DNA from 4 places in the Tardiphaga sp. vice304 genome. Region 4 is predicted to be linked to each of the others. Evidence: predicted binding sites of a transcription regulator. Region 4 holds the regulator's gene; each other region holds the start of a gene.
What was found. Region 4 encodes LexA, which represses DNA repair genes until DNA is damaged. Its sites were predicted from a motif close to TGTTCNNNNTGTGTTCNG; they were not measured.
Positions count from the first base shown of each region.

Region 1 (4,625 bases), 1.7 Mb from region 4:
ACGCCGGCGCGGTTGTACCAGGAGCGGTCGAACAAAACGATCTCGCCGCCGGCCGGCAGATGCGAAACATAACGCTGGAAGTACCACTGGCTGCGTTCGCGCTCGCTGGGTGCCGGCAAGGCGGCGACGCGGCAGACGCGCGGGTTGAGCCGCTGCGTGATGCGCTTGATGACGCCGCCCTTGCCGGCGGAGTCGCGGCCCTCGAAGATCACCACGACTTTCAGTTTGTGATGCTGCACCCAGCTCTGCAATTTGACGAGCTCGCCCTGCAGGCGGAACAGTTCCTTGAAATACAGCCGGCGATCGAGCGTCTCCTGCGGGGTGTGGCCTTCCATTTCGTTGGTCAGCGCATCGAGCCGCTCGTCGTCGATCTCCAGCTCGATTTCTTCGTCGAAGCCGTCGAGCATTTCCTCGCGGATGCGGTCGTGGGCGGATTGCACGTCGTCGATGGAAAGATTGGTCATCAGGGCTCCGCGGGGGGGATCGAAAGATCGCCGTTATCACCCCACGCAAATGTCACCCGTGTGACAAACGTTCCAAAGCAGCGGCGATCGGCCGCTGCGTCGTCAGAGCTTGTAGGCCATGCGGAACTCGCCCCAGTGCCGGCCCTGGACGCGGATCGGGACGTCGATCTCGCGCATCATTACGGTGACGTTGTTGCCCATGTCGCGGGCGTAGCTCTGGATCAGATAAGCGCGGGTGTTGCGGCCGGCGGCGAGACCCGCGGGGTCGTTGAAGATGCGGCGGTTGCGTGAATTGGCAGTGTTGAAGGCGACGTCGCCGGGACGCTGCGGTTTGGAATAGATGCTGTTGTGCACCGGCAGATAGCCGTTGCGGTCGATCGCCGCACAGAACGCCATCCGCTGGTCGGTCGCCAGCAGCCTGTCCTGGAAGTCGGGCAGAGCGCGGTCGGCCCAGTCGAGGATTTTCGTACGCACCTGGACCGGGTTGGAGCCGGCGATCTCGACATAGCTCTCGTCGAACATGTCCTCGATGCGGACGGCGCCGCGGGCGACGCCATCGGCGAAGATCTTGGTGATGGCTGCGCCGGCGTCGATCGCGCGGGTGACGAATTCGGTGTTCTCATCGTGGATCGCCCATAGCCGGTCTTCGATGCGATCGAGCAGTCGGGCATCGGGCGTCACGAACAGCGCGCGGGCGCCGGCCGGCGAATGATCCGCGATGCGCAGCCGGCAGGCGCCGACGTCCGCCAGATCCGCCGCGACGATGTCGTTGCGTGCCAAGGAGGCCGCCCCCGGTCCGCCGATCAGGACGCCTTCCAGCGAGATCTCGTAGACCGGGGCGGTCAGCGGGCCGCTGCGGCTCTGCAGCGTGATCTGCAGGTGGCAGGGCAGCCGTTCGCGCTTGCGCTCCTCCTCGCGTTCGCTCTGGCGCAGCAGCACCGCGCAACGCGCCTTCAGCTTGGAGGCAAAGGTCGTGACCGCCCGGCCGGCCTGCGCCACATCTTTACCATGCGCGGCGGCCTCATTGGCCGCCTGGTCGATTTCGGCGGCGCTGTCGCTCACCGAGACGATGAACTCGGAGGCCTGCGCGGCATTGCCGGATATCTCGCCGGTGGTGGCATTCTGTTCGGCGACCGAGTCGTTGACGCTGGCAAAGACCGGGCGGATCGCTTCGATCGCGCTGGAGATCCGGTGCACGGCATCGACCGAGCCGGCAGCGTCTTTCTGCAGGGCGTCGATCTTGCGCTCGATTTCCTTGGTGGCGTCCTGGGTCTGCACCGCCAGCGCCTTGACCTCGGTGGCGACCACCGCAAAGCCGCGCCCGGCCGCGCCCGCGCGCGCCGCCTCGATCGTGGCGTTGAGCGCCAGCATCGTGGTCTGGCGTGCGATCTGTGCGATCAGGGTGACGACGTTGCCGATCGCCGCCGATGAATCGCGCAACCGGTCGACGGTCACGCTGGCCTCCTGCGCGGCGGCGCCGGCCTCGTCGGCGAGTCGGCTGGCGTGGCGGACCTGGCTGCCGATCCCTTCGGCCGAATGGGTGAATTTGTCGGCGGCCTGGGAAAAGGTGGTGGCGGTCGATTGCGCCGCCTGCGTGCGTTCGGCCAGCGCGTCGGAGCGGGCGCGGATCAGCGTCAGCGTGGTCGCGGTGGCTTCGGCGCCGCCGGCGACCGACGACGAGGCGCGCTCGAGCTGCCGGATCAGGGCGCCGAGTTCGAGTTCCAGCAGGTCGAGAATGTCGCGCGCCTGGTCCGCCTCCGGCGCCAGCGGTGCCTCGGCGGCCACGACAGGCGTCATCGCTGGCTCGGCTGCCTGCGGCGGCCGCTTTTGAAACAGTCCAAATGCCATGATCAAATCCGCTGCACTGCAATCCAAGCGGGTATTCTTGCACCCTTGCATGAAATCATGATTAACAAAGCGGGATTGCCGGCGTTCGCTGGCCAGAAAGCACGCCTGTTTTTGATTTTGTGGGGCGCGCGGCCTATAACCCCGCGCCGCCGACACCTTGAAGCACCACCGAATCCGAGAGAGACCGCATGGCCGGACATTCCCAGTTCAAGAACATCATGCACCGCAAGGGCCGGCAGGATGCTCAGAAGTCCAAGCTGTTCAGCAAGCTGGCCCGCGAAATTACCGTCGCCGCCAAGCTCGGCATGCCGGATCCCGCGATGAACGCGCGGCTGCGGGCGGCGATGATCTCGGCGCGACAGGAGAACATGTCGAAGGATTCGATCGATCGCGCGGTCAAGAAGGCGATCGGCGGCGAGAGCGAGAACTATGACGAGATCCGCTACGAGGGCTATGGCCCCGGCGGCGTCGCCGTGATCGTCGAGGCGATGACCGACAACCGTAACCGCGCGGCCTCCGATATCCGCTCCTATTTCACCAAGTCCGGCGGCAATCTCGGCGAAACCGGCTCGGTCGCCTTCATGTTCGACCATGTCGGCATCATCGAATACGACGCCGCCAAGGCCTCTGCCGACGACATGCTGGAAGCCGCGATCGAGGCCGGCGCCGACGACGTGGTGTCGAGCGAGACCGGCCACGAGGTCTACGCCTCCAAGGAAACCTTTCGCGAGGTCGCCAAGGCGCTGGAAGTGAAATTCGGCGAGGCCCGCAAGTCCGAACTGACCTGGAAGCCGCATAACAACGTCCCGGTCGACGACGAGACCGGCGAGAAGCTGATCAAGCTGATCGACCTGTTGAACGAGCATGACGACGTGCAGAACGTCTATGCGAACTTCGAAGTGTCGGACGCGCTGGTCGCCAAGCTGGGCGGGTAAGCCTTACTGGCATTCCGGGGTGCGACGGCCCAGCCCGTGCGAACCTCAGCCACTCCAATTGGACTGGCGGCGCCGCCCGCGCCCCGGAACGACCGTGGTGGTTTCGTCGTGCACACTCCCTTGTTGCTATTTTGTTCTTAAGCTTTCGGCGGTATCACTCCGGGCATGACAAACATGCCGATTCGCCAAGCCGTCCGCATTCTGGGCATCGATCCGGGCCTGCGCCGCACCGGCTGGGGCGTGATCGAGATCGACGGCAACCGGCTGACCTATATCGGCTGCGGCACGGTGGAGCCGGCCGATACGCTGCCGCTGGCGAGCCGGCTGCTCGGTATCCATGAGGGGCTAGCGAAGGTGCTCGGCGAGTTCCAGCCGATGGAAGCCGCTGTCGAGAACACCTTCGTCAACAAGGACGGTGTCGCCACGCTGAAGCTGGGCCAGGCGCGCGGCATTGCCATGATGACGCCGGCGATGTTCGGCATCGCGGTGGCGGAATATGCGCCGAACCAGGTCAAGAAGACGGTGGTCGGTGCCGGCCACGCCGACAAGAACCAGATCCAGATGATGCTGAAAATCCTGCTGCCGAAGGCCGAGCCGAAGAGCGCCGATGCGGCCGACGCGCTGGCGATTGCCATCACGCACGCGCACCACCGCCAGAGTGCGCAGCGCCTGCTGCGGGTGGTGGGAGCATGATCGGCAAATTGAAAGGCCTGATCGATTCCTACGGCGAGGACTATGTCATCCTCGACGTGCAGGGCGTCGGTTATCAGGTGCATTGCTCGGCGCGCACGCTGCAGGCGCTGCCTTCGCCCGGCGAGGCCGCGGTGCTGTCGATCGAGACCTATGTCCGCGAGGACGCGATAAAACTGTTCGGCTTCCGCTCCGACCAGGAGCGCGAATGGTTTCGGCTGCTGCAGACCGTGCAGGGCGTCGGCGCCAAGGTGGCGCTGGCGGTCCTCTCCACACTGCCGCCGGCCGATCTCGCCAATGCGATTGCGCTGCGCGACAAGGCGGCGGTGGCACGCACGGTCGGCGTCGGCCCGAAGGTCGCCGAGCGCATCGTCACCGAGCTGAAGGACAAGGCGCCGGCGTTCTCGACCGTCGATCCGTCGCTGGTGCAATTGTCCGGCGCCATCGAGGAGAACAATGCGCCGCGGCCGGTGTCGGATGCGATTTCCGCGCTGGTCAATCTCGGCTACGGCGCGCCGCAGGCCGCCGCCGCCATCGCCGGCGCTTCGCGCATTGCCGGCGAGGGCGCCGAGACCGCGATGCTGATCCGGTTGGGTTTGAAGGAGCTGGCGAAGTGACCGCGCGCAGCGCGTCTTCCTTCCTTCTCCCCTTGTGGGAGAAGGTGTCGCGGACGAAGTCCGCGTCGGAT
Region 1 covers NZ_CP041402.1:4,776,393-4,781,017, reverse strand. The annotation lists gene ppk2 (polyphosphate kinase 2) at 1-464, opposite strand, end outside; gene FNL56_RS22815 (methyl-accepting chemotaxis protein) at 567-2,312, opposite strand; gene FNL56_RS22810 (YebC/PmpR family DNA-binding transcriptional regulator) at 2,501-3,247, shown strand; gene ruvC (crossover junction endodeoxyribonuclease RuvC) at 3,413-3,940, shown strand; gene ruvA (Holliday junction branch migration protein RuvA) at 3,937-4,554, shown strand.
Region 1: the regulator LexA is predicted to act here: its motif matches at 3,369-3,386, upstream of ruvC (crossover junction endodeoxyribonuclease RuvC).

Region 2 (4,625 bases), 2.3 Mb from region 4:
CGGCCCGTGGTGGCCGCGCCGGGCGTGTCAGCCAGCCGAGCTGCGTCAGCCAGCCCGGGCCGACTTCGAGCAGCCAGTGAACCACCGCGAGGCTGAGAGCGGTAACGCCAAACCATTTGTGCAGGCGATAGAACCTGTCCAAGCCGCCGAGCGCGCTTTCGATCTGCACCGGGCGCGCCGCCAGCATGACGCCGAGCGACATCGATCCCATCGCGAGCACGCCGGTCAGGTAGATCAGCGCCTTGCGCCACACCCAGAAATCGCCACTCAGCGTTCCATCGGGAACGCTGACGAACCACAGCCCGGCCAGCAGGCCGAGCGATATCGCGACGACTAGCCAAAGTCGGTGGATTTGCATGATAATGCCTCGAAACGGCAATTGTCATCCAGCCGACGCCCCGGCGCATTGATCAAGCACAAACGGCGATCGCCCTCGTTGCGCGAATCTGGGCTGCTTCCGCTACAACGGGCAACTCGATCGGCCTGCCTTATTCTCCGGCGCGCAACTCGCGAGCGAGCGGCGCGAACATATCGGCGGGCTGCGCGGCGGGCCGGGTGGTTGCCGGCGCTTCCGCGGGCTCCGTCTTGCTGAAATCCAGCTCCTCGATCCGTCCGGCGCGTTTCTCGATCTTGTCGGCGGAGATCAGGATCTGGCGGACGTCTTCATTGGCTTGCCCAAAGTGCGTCTGCAACTTCAGCACGCGGTCGCGCAGCCGGCCGAGATCGTCGCCGAGATTCATCACCTCGGTGCGGATCTGGTCGGCGGCGTCGCGCATCCGCGCGTCCTTCAGGATCTGCTGCATCACCTGGATCGCCAGCATCAGCAGCGACGGCGACACCAGCACCACGCGGGCGCGATAGGCCTTCTGGATGATGTCGTCGAATCCGTCGTGGATCTCCGCGTAGACCGATTCCGACGGCACGAACATCAGCGCGGTGTCCTGGGTCTCGCCGGCGATCAGGTATTTTTCGGAGATGTCGCTGACATGTTTCATCACGTCGGCGCGCAGGCGCTGCGCGGCGTATTTCTTTTCCTCGTCAGAGCGCGCGTCGTGCAACGCGGTGACGGCTTCCAGCGGAAACTTGGCGTCGATGCACAGCGGCCGCTGGTCCGGCAGGAAGATCACGCAGTCCGGCCGCTTGCCGGAGGACAGCGTGTGCTGGAACGCATAGGCGCCGTTCGGCATGCCGTCGCGCACGATGGTTTCCATCCGCGCCTGGCCGAACGCGCCGCGCGACTGCTTGTTGGCCAGCACGTCGCGCAACGTGGTGACCTGTGAGGTCAGATCGGTGAGGTTCTTGTGGGCGCTGTCGATGATGCCCAGCCGCTCATGCAGCACGCGCAGGCTGTCCATCGTGTGGCGGGTCGACTGCTCCATGCTTTGCCCGACCCGGTGGGTCACCGAATCCAGTCGCTCGCTTACCGCGCGGGCCATTTCGGCCTGTCGCCCGGCCAGCGCCTGGCCCATCGCGTCGACCCGGCCGGTAGCGACATTCTGCGCCTGCAGCATTTCGCTGAACCGCTCCTCGAGTTCGTCGGCGCGGATCGCCTGCGCCATCGCCAACATGGCACCGCGGCGACCGGAGCGGGCGATGACGATCGCAATCACCAGCAACAGCAGCAGCACGGCTGCGGCAAAGCCGATCAAGGCGGTGGCGGAGCTGATCGGCGTGTCGCCGAGCATGAAGAGGGTGTCATCCATCGGGCTACCCTAGCCGATTCGCGGCACTTTAGAACGAAGCAGGAACGTTTATGGATAACCAAAGGCTAACCAACTTGGTTAACGATTCCTGAAGAAACGCGGTTAACAGATCCTTAAAAGCGATGGTTAACAGCGCGTTAAACTGCCGCGAGGGCTGGGGCGGATTGACCCCGGCAGGCCGTCGCATTACATCGCCGGCATGGCCATTCGTGAAATCATCGTCCTGCCGGACAAACAGCTCCGCCTCGTCTCCAAGCCGATCGAAAAGGTCACGGCGGAGGTACGCAAACTCGCCGACGACATGTTCGAGACCATGTATGACGCGCCGGGCATCGGGCTTGCCGCGATCCAGATTGCGGTGCCGCTGCGTCTCATCACCATGGACCTTGCCAAGAAGGACGACGAGGACGGCGGCAAGAAACCGCGAATCTTCATCAATCCCGAGATCGTCTCGGCGTCCGAGGAATTCTCGGTCTATGAAGAAGGCTGCCTGTCGATCCCGGAATATTACGAAGAGGTCGAGCGCCCGGCGAACGTCCGCTTCCGCTATCTGGATATCGACGGCAAGTTGCAGGAAGAGGACGCCGATGGCCTGTTCGCCACCTGCATCCAGCACGAGATCGACCACCTCAACGGCGTGTTGTTCGTCGACTACCTCTCCAAGCTGAAGCGCGACCGCGTGCTGAAGAAGTTTACCAAGCTGGCGAAGCGGGCGGAGTAGGCTCCTCCCGATCTCGCGCACAGATCGGCTCGCAATATGTCGCTACGTTTGATCTTCATGGGCACGCCGGATTTCGCGGTGCCGACGCTGCTCGAACTCGTCGCCCATGGCCACGAGATCGTCGCGGTCTATACGCGGGCGGCAAAGCCGTCCGGGCGCGGCATGAAGCTGCAGCCGACGCCGGTGGAGCGCGAGGCGACACGGCTCGGCATTCCCGTTCTGACGCCGACCACGCTGAAGACGCCCGAGGCCGAAGCCACCTTTCGCGCGCACAAGGCGGATGCGGCGGTGGTGGTCGCCTATGGCATGATCCTGCCGCAGGCCATTCTCGATGTGCCGGAGTTCGGCTGCTTCAACCTGCACGGCTCGTTGCTGCCGCGCTGGCGCGGGGCGGCCCCGCTGAACCGCGCCATCATGGCGGGTGATGCCGAGAGCGGCGTCATGGTGATGAAGATGGATGTCGGGCTCGACACCGGCGACGTTGCGATGGCCGAGCGCATCAGTATCACCGAGGCGATGACCGCGGAGGATTTGCACGACGCACTGGCGCCGCTCGGCGCCGACCTGATGGTGCGCGCGATCGGCGCGCTGGAGCGCGGCCGATTGCAGCTCAGCCCGCAGAGCGAGCAAGGCGTGACCTACGCCGCCAAGATCGACAAGGCCGAGGCCAGGATCGACTGGACGAGGCCGGCGCGCGAGGTGCTGCGCCACATCCACGGCCTGTCGCCGTTTCCCGGCGCTTGGTGCGAGGTGCCGCTCGACGGCGAACCGACACGGGTCAAAATCCTGCGCTGCGCGCTGGCCGAAGGCGCAAGCGCGCCGGGCGACCTGCTCGACGGTCAGCTCACCATCGCCTGCGGCGACGGAGCCATTCGCCTCATCGAGCTGCAGCGCGCCGGCAAGCAGCCGATGAAGGCCATCGACTTTCTGCGCGGCACGCCGCTTGCGCCGCCGCTGCGGCTGTCCTGATGCCACGCTACAGGCTGCTCATCGAATATGACGGCGCGCCGTTTTCCGGCTGGCAGGTGCAGGACAATGCGCCATCGGTGCAGGGCGCGCTGGAAGACGCCGTGATGGCGATCTGCGGTGAAAAGGTTCGCGTGCACGGCGCTGGTCGCACCGATGCGGGCGTGCATGCGCTGGGCCAGGTCGCGCATTGCGATGTCGCCCGGCCGTTCGTGCCGGGCCGGCTGCGCGACGGGTTGAACGCGCATCTGCGGCCGCATCCGATCGGCGTGCTGTCGGCCGACATCGTCGCCGACGACTTTGAGTCACGCTTTCACGCGACCAGACGGCATTACGTCTATCGCATCGTCAATAGGCGGGCGAATCTGGCGATCGATCTCGGCCATGTCTGGCGCGTGGCGCGGCCGCTCGATGCGGACGCCATGCACGAGGCGGCGCAGCGGCTGATCGGCAACCACGATTTCACGACGTTTCGCGACACCGAATGCCAGGCCAAGTCGCCGCAGCGCACGCTCGACCAGCTCGACGTGGTCCGCGACGGCGAGGCGGTGAACATCGTCACCTCGGCGCGTGCCTTCCTGCACAGCCAGGTGCGCTCGATGGTCGGCTCATTGGTATGGGTCGGCCACGGCCGCTGGAGTGCGGATGATCTGGCGGGGGCCCTGGCCGCGAAGAGCCGCAACGCCTGCGGCCCGGTGGCGCCGCCGGACGGGCTGTATCTGATGAAGGTGGATTACTAGTTTCTCCCAGGCGCTGAACCGACAGGTGCGCTCCTCGACCTCTCCCCACCGGGGAGAGGTCGACCGGCGAAGCCGGGCGGGTGAGGGGGCTGGCGACATCGATCATCCTGCGCCCCCTCACCCGGAGCCCTCGCTATCGCTCAGGCTCCGACCTCTCCCCGATGGGGAGAGGTGAAGGAAAGCCCTTCGCCTACAGCAGATGTTTCACCGCATCCCAGAACAGCTGCTGGCCGTCCGCGACGTTGGCGGTCCAGTGCTCGTGCGCGAAATCATTGGCGTCGTCGGTGATGAACTTGAACGCCCGCCACGGAATGTTCTGGTGCCGGCACACCGAGGCCAGCGCGAACAATTCCATGTCGACGATGTCGACCCGGTTGGCGGTCAGCCAGGGATCGGACGCGGTAACGAAACTGTCGCCGGTGCCGCAGATCACGTCGCCATGGCCGGACGACAGCCTATCCAGCTCCGTCGCATAGGGCGTGGTGCCGCGCGGCG
Region 2 covers NZ_CP041402.1:5,286,899-5,291,523, reverse strand. The annotation lists gene FNL56_RS25250 (ferredoxin reductase family protein) at 1-358, opposite strand, end outside; gene FNL56_RS25245 (DNA recombination protein RmuC) at 489-1,703, opposite strand; gene def (peptide deformylase) at 1,903-2,424, shown strand; gene fmt (methionyl-tRNA formyltransferase) at 2,461-3,393, shown strand; gene truA (tRNA pseudouridine(38-40) synthase TruA) at 3,393-4,130, shown strand; gene FNL56_RS25225 (phosphorylase family protein) at 4,321-4,625, opposite strand, start outside.
Region 2: the regulator LexA is predicted to act here: its motif matches at 1,733-1,750, upstream of FNL56_RS25245 (DNA recombination protein RmuC).

Region 3 (4,625 bases), 560 kb from region 4:
GAGTAGGGCACGCCGACCCGCGCCCAGAGCAGGCGCATATAGTCGTAGATCTCGGTGACGGTGCCGACCGTCGAGCGCGGATTTTTCGAGGTGGTCTTCTGCTCGATGGAAATGGCGGGCGACAGGCCGTCGATCTGGTCGACGTCCGGCTTCTGCATCATTTCCAGGAACTGGCGGGCATAGGCAGACAGCGATTCGACGTAGCGGCGCTGGCCCTCGGCATAGATCGTGTCAAAAGCCAGCGAGGACTTGCCGGAGCCGGACAGGCCGGTGAACACCACCAGCTTGTCGCGCGGGATCTCGAGATCGACGTTCTTCAGATTGTGCTCGCGCGCGCCGCGGATGGTAATGTTGCGCAGCGCCGAGCCGACCGGCTGCCGCTTGGCCTTGATGATCTCGTCCATGACAAATCCCCGGCGCATCAGGCGCGCCGAATCCGGGCTGGTATCGCCGGGCATGCCGGGATCAAACGCCAATTGACTGACTTCGGAACATAGGAAGAACGAGGGGAGATTTCCAGTGCCCGGCGAAAATCATCAACGGATTGTTGGCGATCGGGTTGCAGGGGTGGGCAGGACGACCGCGTCCCCGCAAACAGAAAGGCCGGCTCGAGAGCCGGCCTTCGTATCGAAACTGCGGTTGGCTCAGTAGCGGCCGACGGCGGGGCCGCCCCAGCGGTAGTTGATGCGGGCGGTGACAAGATCGACATCGCCGCTGATCCGGTCGTTGGCGTAGAAGACGCCAGCCGGGGTGGTGAAGCGGGCATCGCGGCCATCGAGGAAGATGTGGTCATAGGCCACCGCGAACGACCAGTTCGGGGTGAAGCCATATTCCAGCCCGACGCCGATCACGCCGCCCCAGCGGGTGTTGCTGCTGGCCGTCGCCAACAGCAATCCCGTTGCGGCGTTGACCGAGGAGTACTCCTCATTGACCACGGCGGCGCCGCCCTTCACGTACAGCAGCGTGTTGTTCCAGGCATAGCCGATCTGACCGGTGAACAGCCCGAAGGCATCGATCTTGGAGCGGTTCGCGATCAGCGGGAACGGGGTGCTGACATTTCTGCCCTTGAAGTCAGCCCAGTTGCCCTGGGCTTCCAGGCCGTAGACCCAGGAAGCGTTCTGCCAACGGTAGCCGATCTGGCCGCCCGCGGTGCCGCCGTCGGCGTCGTGACAGCCTTCGCCGACGTTAGCCGCGCCGGTCGGAACGCCCGCAACGGTCGACGGGATGAAATCCCAGCACTTGCTGGCCGAGCCGTAGCCGCCGTTACCGCCGATGTAGAAACCCGACCAGTCATAGACCGCGGCGATCATCGGCGGCGCTTTGGTATAGGTCCGCCGGGCGAGGTCGGCGGCGGAAGCAGAAGTCGCTGTGCCCAAGGCAGCCAGTGCGACGGTGGCGAGGAAAAGTTTTTTCATTTCAAATTCTCCTGTTCATGTCGCTTCGTTCCCCCGAAGCGATCCCCAAGGCGCGAGCGCCGTATTCGACTCCATCGCGAACTTTGTACCTTAGAGTTGCAGCGCTGTCCGTCACCGCAAAGCCACAGTCGCCGCGGAAATGGCGCGGCTTCTAAGTTAATGAACTATTTCGCATTTTTCTTCGCACTGCAGTGAGGTGTTACGTCAATACTGCTGTCCGAAATGTCAGAAGTCGCTGCGGTGCGCGAATATCCATAAGTCAAGCCGGGCGTTTTGATAGTACGGCCTTGGCTTAAGAACAAAAATAGAACATAGTGGCGCCGATCGCCGTGGATAAGTCGGGGATCGGCGACCTGTCGGGATGCCGGACCGTATAGGATGATGCCGCAGCGGTTGCGGACCGGCCTTGTGGCTGGCGCGATAGCGCAACAGCAATTTCAGTGTGAGTTCAGGAGAGCGGTATGGCGGGCAGCGTAAACAAGGTGATTCTGGTCGGTAATCTGGGCAAGGACCCGGAAGTGCGCCGGATGCAGAACGGCAACCCGGTCGTCAATCTCACCATCGCTACGTCCGACACCTGGCGCGACAAGGCGAGCGGCGAACGCAAGGAAAAGACCGAGTGGCACCGCGTGGTGATCTTCAGCGAGGGTCTCGCCAAGGTCGCCGAGCAGTATCTCAAGAAGGGCGCCAAGGTGTATATCGAAGGCGCGCTGCAGACCCGGAAGTGGACCGATCCGCAGGGCGTCGAGAAGTACTCGACCGAGATCGTGCTGCAGGGCTTCAACTCGACGCTGACGATGCTGGACGGCCGCGCCGGCGGCGGGGCAGGCGCGGGCGGCGGCGGTGACAGCTATGGCGGCGACGACGGCGGCAGCTTCGGCGCCAGCAGCCCGTCGCAGCCGCGCCGCGTCGCGGCGAGCTCGCCGGCCGGCGGTGGCGGCGGCGGTGGTCGCGGCAGCGACATGGACGACGATATCCCGTTCTGATCGCGATTATCAGTTCAGCATTCGAGACACCGGCGCTGCGAGGCGCCGGTGTTTTTCGTAGCCCGGATGACAATCCGGGGCCGGCCCATCCATCCGGTTGAATATCGAGCAGTCCGTTGGTGGGCCCCGGATTGTGATCCGGGCTACACATCAGGCGGAACGCCGGGCTTGACGATGGAACCATCGATGTAAATAGTATTTACATCGATTTCGTTTTCCGGAGTTCCCATGTCGATCGATCCGCTGCTCGATGCCGTCCGCCCGGTCCCGCTGCACGCCTTGGCGGCTTTGGCGGCCTTCGTGCTTGGCGTGGTGCTGCTGGCAGCCCCGAAGGGCAGGCTGCCGCATCGCACGCTGGGCTGGATCTGGGTCGCGCTGATGCTGACCGTGGCGATCAGCGCGCTGTGGATCCAGGGCCATAGCTTCCGGCTCTGGCGCAGCTTCGGGCCGATCCATTTATTGTCGATCGTGGTGCTGGTGACGGCCCCGCTCGGTGTCTGGTACGCGCGCCGGCACAAGGTCGACGCGCATCGCTGGACGATGATTTCGATTTTCACCGGCGCGCTGGTGATCGCCGGCGCGTTCACGCTGGTGCCGGGGCGGATCATGCATGCGGTGGTGTTCGGGCCATAGCCAAGGCGAAGCCCGGCCGCGGGCCGATTCGCGGGTCCCGCGATGGCCGATCGGCAGGTCCGCGGCAAGCCGCGATATCCGGCTCTAAGTGGTTGGAAAAGCGAGGCTAAAATCCAGCTGCGGGGAGCGCACGGGGGTGGCTTGCCGGGCGTTGATGCGCTATATGATTCCCAGCAGAATCTCACCGGAAATCATCCTTGGCCGACACAGACGACAAGAAACCCGGGGAGCCGCCGGCGCCCTCGGATATCCGTCCCGTTTCCATTCTCGACGAGATGAAACGCTCGTATCTCGATTACGCGATGAGCGTGATCGTGGCGCGCGCGTTGCCCGATGCGCGCGACGGCCTCAAGCCCGTGCATCGCCGCATCCTGTACGCGATGTACGAGAACGGCTTCGAATGGAACAAGCCGTACCGCAAGTCGGCGCGTACCGTCGGCGACGTCATCGGTAAGTATCATCCGCATGGCGACCAGTCGGTCTATGACGCGATGGTCCGCATGGCGCAGACCTTCTCGATGCGGGTGCCGTTGATCGACGGCCAGGGCAATTTCGGTTCGGTCGACGGCGATGCCGCCGCCGCGATGCGATACACGGAATCGCGCCTGACCAAGATCGCGCAGTCGCTGCTCGACGATCTCGACAAGGACACGGTCGACTACCAGGACAACTACGACGGCTCGTTTCGCGAACCGCGCGTGCTGCCCGCCAAGTTTCCCAACCTGCTGGTGAATGGCGGCGGCGGTATCGCCGTCGGCATGGCCACCAACATCCCGCCGCACAATCTCGGCGAAGTCATCGACGCCTGCATCGCGCTGATCGACGACCCCTCGCTGACCATCGACGACCTCAACAAGATCATTCCCGGCCCGGACTTCCCGACCGGCGGCATCATCCTCGGCCGCTCCGGCATCCGCCAAGCTTACCTCACCGGCCGCGGCTCCGTCGTGATGCGCGGCAAGGTTTCGATCGAGCCCGCGCGAAAAGACCGCGAAGCGATCATCATCTCGGAAATCCCCTACCAGGTGAACAAGGCCACCATGGTCGAGCGTATCGCCGAACTGGTGCGCGACAAGAAGATCGAGGGCATCTCCGACCTGCGCGACGAATCCGACCGTGATGGTTTCCGCGTGGTGATCGAGCTGAAGCGCGACGTCGTCGCCGACGTGGTGCTGAACCAGCTCTACAAGTTCACCCCGTTGCAGACCAATTTCGGCTGCAACATGGTGGCGCTCGACAATGGTCGCCCGCTGCTGATGAACCTGCAGGATCTCTTGCGGATATTCGTCGCGTTCCGCGAGACCGTGGTCACCCGGCGCACCAAATTCCTGCTCAACAAGGCGCGCGACCGCGCCCATATCCTTGTCGGCCTCGCCATCGCGGTGGCGAATATCGACGAAGTCATTCGTGTGATTCGTACCTCGCCGGATCCGGCGACCGCGCGCGACATCCTGATGGAGCGGCACTGGCCGGCGCAGGACGTGGCCACGATGATCACTTTGATTGACGATCCGCGCCATCGCCTCGCCGAAGACGGCACCGCGCGATTGTCGTTCGAGCAGGCGAAGGCCATTCTCGACCTGCGTCTGGC
Region 3 covers NZ_CP041402.1:3,592,995-3,597,619, reverse strand. The annotation lists gene uvrA (excinuclease ABC subunit UvrA) at 1-404, opposite strand, end outside; gene FNL56_RS17070 (outer membrane protein) at 645-1,415, opposite strand; gene FNL56_RS17065 (single-stranded DNA-binding protein) at 1,877-2,401, shown strand; gene FNL56_RS17060 (DUF2306 domain-containing protein) at 2,630-3,034, shown strand; gene gyrA (DNA gyrase subunit A) at 3,232-4,625, shown strand, end outside.
Region 3: the regulator LexA is predicted to act here: its motif matches at 1,710-1,727, upstream of FNL56_RS17065 (single-stranded DNA-binding protein).

Region 4 (4,625 bases):
CTCCACCTTCCTGGTCGGCGAAAGCCTGATGCGGCAGGCAGATGTTACGGCCGCGACCAAGGCGCTGCTGAAACGCGCGGCGTGAGTCGCATCCTTGCTTTCTTCCCTTCTCCCCTTGTGGGAGAAGGTGGCGCCGACGAAGTCGGCGTCGGATGAGGGGGAGCTGCGGAGTGCAACACACGCCCCCTCACCCGCCCGCGCTATCGCGCGGCCACCCTCTCCCACAAGGGGAGAGGGGAAGAAAGAGCAGCGGCGCGCAAGTCCGTTTTGCAAAGACAGGATCCAAAGTCATGGCCGGCAAGAAATCGAGGCGCACCGCGAGCGACGCCCCCGCCCTCACCCACATCGATTCCGCCGGCGAGGCGCGCATGGTCGATGTCTCCGACAAGCCGGCAACGGAGCGTCTCGCCGTCGCCGAAGGCCTGGTGATCATGAGCAAGGCGACGCTGGAACTGATCGTCTCCGGCAACGCCAAGAAGGGCGACGTGCTCGGCACCGCTCGGATCGCCGGCATCATGGCGGCCAAGCGCACCTCCGACCTGATCCCGCTGTGCCATCCCCTGATGCTGTCGAAGGTCACGCTCGATATCACGCCGGACAAGAAGTTGCCGGGCTGCCGGGTCCGCGCGTCCGTGAAGGTCTCGGGCAACACCGGCGTCGAGATGGAAGCTCTGACCGCGGTTTCGATCGCGTGCCTCACGATCTACGACATGATCAAGGCCGTCGAGCGCGGCGTCCGCATCGAAGGCCTTCATCTCGTCGAAAAGAAGGGTGGCAAGTCGGGCCATTATCTGGTCACCGACAACGACGCCGATTGATCACGACGCCTGGAGATTGACTGATGGCCCTGATGCCGGTTGCCGACGCGATGGCTGCCATTCTCGCGGGCGCCGACGCCCTGCCCGAGGAAATGGTGCCGCTGGAGGCGGCGTACCACCGCGTGCTGGCGCGCGACATCGCCTCCAATCGGACGCAGCCGCCGCAGCCGATGTCGGCGATGGACGGCTATGCGGTGCGCGCCGCCGATGCCGTGATGGGCGCGCGGCTCACGGTGATCGGTGAGGTCGCCGCCGGCCGGCCGTTCGAGCGCGCGCTGGCCGCCGGCGAGGCGCTGCGCATCTTCACCGGCGGCGTCGTGCCGGACGGTGCCGACGCCATCGTGATCCAGGAAGACACTTCGCGCGACGGCGCCGTCGTCCTCATCAACGAAGCCGCCACCGTGGCGAAGCACATCCGCGCGGCCGGCATCGATTTCGCTGAAGGCGACGTTCTGCTGCGCGCCGGGCAGCGCCTCACCGATCGCGATCTGTCGCTCGCCGCCGGCATGAACCACCCCGAACTGCCGGTGCGCCGCCGCCCGGTGATCGCCGTACTCGCCACCGGCGACGAACTGGTGCTGCCCGGCGCCATCCCCGGCCCCGGCCAGATCGTCCTGTCCAACGGCTTTGCGCTTCGCGCCCTGGCGCGCGCCGAAGGCGCCGAGGTGATCGATCTCGGCATCGCCGCCGACACGCTGGAATCGACCGCCTCGGCGATCCAGCGTGCGATCGACGCAGGCGCCGATATCCTCGTCACTACCGGTGGCGCCTCGGTCGGCGACCACGATCTGGTCAAGCCCTCGCTGGAGGCCGCCGGCGTCGAGATGGCGTTCTGGAAGATCGCGATGCGGCCGGGCAAGCCGATGATGAACGGACGGCGCGGCGCGATGCGGGTGATCGGCCTGCCCGGCAATCCGGTGTCGTCCTATGTCTGCGCCTTCCTGTTCATGGTGCCGTTGATTCGCGCGCTGTCCGGCCGCGCGCAGGTCGCCCATGCCATCGAATCGGGTCGGGTCGGTCGCGATCTTGCCGCCAATGATCAGCGCGAAGATTATCTGCGCGCGGTGCTGACGCCGGGCGACGACGGTAGCGTGATCGCGACGGCGGTATCCAGGCAGGACTCCTCCTTGTTGGGAAATCTCGCTGCCGCGCAAGGACTTCTGATCCGTCGGCCGTTCGCTGTGGCGGCGCCCAAGGGTTCGCTTTGCGAGTTTGTGCGATTGCCGATCTGAGCCCTCTTGCGGTTTTGTTGACCGGAATTTAAGCGTTGCGGAACACATATGGAACAGATAGTGTTCGTTCATGATTTGTTTCGAGATGTCGTGGCTTTGCCCGGTCCTGAAACCGACGATGATGATGCGGCGGCTGATCCCGTCAACCAAGGATGGCTCCAGATGCTCACGCGCAAACAGTATGAACTTCTGAAATTCATCGACCAAAGGCTCAAGGAAGCCGGCGTGCCGCCGTCCTTCGACGAGATGAAGGACGCGCTCGACCTGCGCTCCAAATCCGGTATCCACCGCCTCATCACGGCGCTTGAAGAGCGCGGCTTCATCCGCCGGCTGCCGAACCGGGCGCGCGCCATCGAAGTCATCAAGCTGCCCGAACTCGGCGGCGCCGCAGCACCTGCCACCGGCCGCCGTGGCTTCACGCCCAGCGTCATCGAAGGCACGCTCGGCAAGGTGCGACCCTTGTCGACCGGCAATGGCAACAACAACGGCAACGGCGATTACGAGGAAGACAGCCGCCGCTCGGTGGCCGTCCCGGTGATGGGCCGCATCGCCGCGGGTACGCCGATCGAGGCGCTGCAGACCCGCAGCCACACCATCAGCGTACCCCCCGACATGCTCGGCACCGGCGAGCACTACGCGCTGGAAGTGCGCGGTGACTCGATGCAGGACGCCGGCATCCTCGATGGCGACATGGCGCTGATCCAGAAAAACGAGAGCGCCGATACCGGCGACATCGTGGTCGCGCTGATCGACGAGGAGGAAGCCACCTTGAAGCGCTTCCGCCGCCGCGGCGCCTCGATCGCGCTGGAGCCCGCTAACGACGCCTACGAAGTCCGCATCCTGCCGCCGAACCGGGTTCGCATCCAGGGCAAGCTGGTCGGGATCTATCGCCGCTACTGAGCAGCGGAATCATCGGCCTGCACGTCGGCTTCGGCCGGCGTCGCATCGACCGGGCGGTTGCCCCGTCCTGCAGCGCTTGATGGTTCGGCGGCATCAGGCACTGCGCCCGACCACGGCCGGTTGACGCCTTTCGGCCGGACGGCGGTGGTTGCAAATCCGTCGCCGCTTCGGCGCAAAATCAGTGCGCCGCTGGCCCGCAGGGTTTCCGCATCGATCACCTTTGCGGCGCAATTGGCCGGCGGCTGATTTGACGTGACGATCAGCACCGCTTGCGCGCAGTCATCGGCAAAAGCGTCGGGCTGCAGCGCCAGCGCAACCAGAGCCCCATCGGCCAGCGCCGCGACGCATCCCGCGACATCGCATGCCACGCCGTGGCCGAGCGACGCCTCATTCGGCAGCCGCGGATCGGCGTCGGCCCCGAGCCACTCTTTCTGCAAAAACGTATCCTTGGTGCTGCGCATCCATTGCAGCCGTCCATCGCGGCCGCGAACCGCGACGTGGTGGCCGTCATTTGATATCAACACGTCCGGCATCTTGACCGTGAGCACCGCGGCAATCGATAGCGCCAGCACACCGGCGCCGATCCAGCGCAGCGGCGTGCGCAGCAGCCCGAGCAGGATGATCCCCAGCGTCGCGGCGATCAGCGGCCCCTGCCCGAACGCGGCGACCCGTCCGATGGCTCCCGGCAAGGCCGCGACCCATTGCGTCACCACGATCATCCATTGGATGCCGACATCCATCAGCCGCCAGAACACGCCGTCGAAACCGAACGGCATCGCGGCCAGCCCGAGCAGTCCGGCCGGCATCACCAGCACGGAGACCACCGGCATCGCCAGCAGATTGGCGAAAACGCCATACGGCGTCACGCGGTGAAAATGAAACGCCGCATAGGGCGTGGTGGCGAGGCCGGCGACCAGCGACGCCAGCGTCAGCAGGATGATCTCGCGACCGCCCCAGAGCGCGGCGCGCGCCGTTGCGGAATGGTCCGGCGATGCCAAGAGGACCGGCACGCCGCCCTGCACCAGCGCCACCAGTCCCAATGTCGCGGCAAACGACATCTGGAAGCTCGGATGCACCAAGGCTTCCGGCATCGCGACCAGCACGATCATCGCCGCCACCGCCAACGTGCGAAAGGTGATGGCGCGGCGATCGACCATGATCGCGAGCAGCACCACCGCCGTCATGAAGAACGATCTCTGCGTCGCCACCTCCGCGCCCGACAGCAACAGATAGAACAGCGCCGCGGCGAGGGCCGCGGCAGCCGAATATTTCTTGATCGGAAAGGTCACGGTAAACGCGGGGATCAGCGCCAGTAGCGCGCGCACCGTAAAGAACACCACGCCGGCGACCACCGCCATGTGATAGCCGGAGATCGACAAGACGTGGCCGAGCCCCGAGACAAACATCGCATCATTGACCTCCGGCGAGATCGCGTCGCGCCGCCCGGTCAACAGCGCGGTGGCGATGGCGCGGGCGTCGCCGGACAGCACGGTGCGGATGCGCGCGTCGATCGCATCGCGAAAGCCCTGCATGGTCGCGGCGTAGCGCAACCGCCAGCCCGGCACATTCGGCGGATCGACTGCCTTGATGCTGCCGGTGACGAAGCCGGAGGCGCCGATGCCCTGGAAGTACAGGTCGCGACCGAAGTCGTAGCTGCCGGGTCGTAACGGCTGCA
Region 4 covers NZ_CP041402.1:3,033,784-3,038,408, reverse strand. The annotation lists gene trpC (indole-3-glycerol phosphate synthase TrpC) at 1-85, shown strand, start outside; gene moaC (cyclic pyranopterin monophosphate synthase MoaC) at 291-818, shown strand; gene FNL56_RS14420 (molybdopterin molybdotransferase MoeA) at 842-2,050, shown strand; gene lexA (transcriptional repressor LexA) at 2,213-2,950, shown strand; gene FNL56_RS14410 (ComEC/Rec2 family competence protein) at 2,944-4,625, opposite strand, start outside.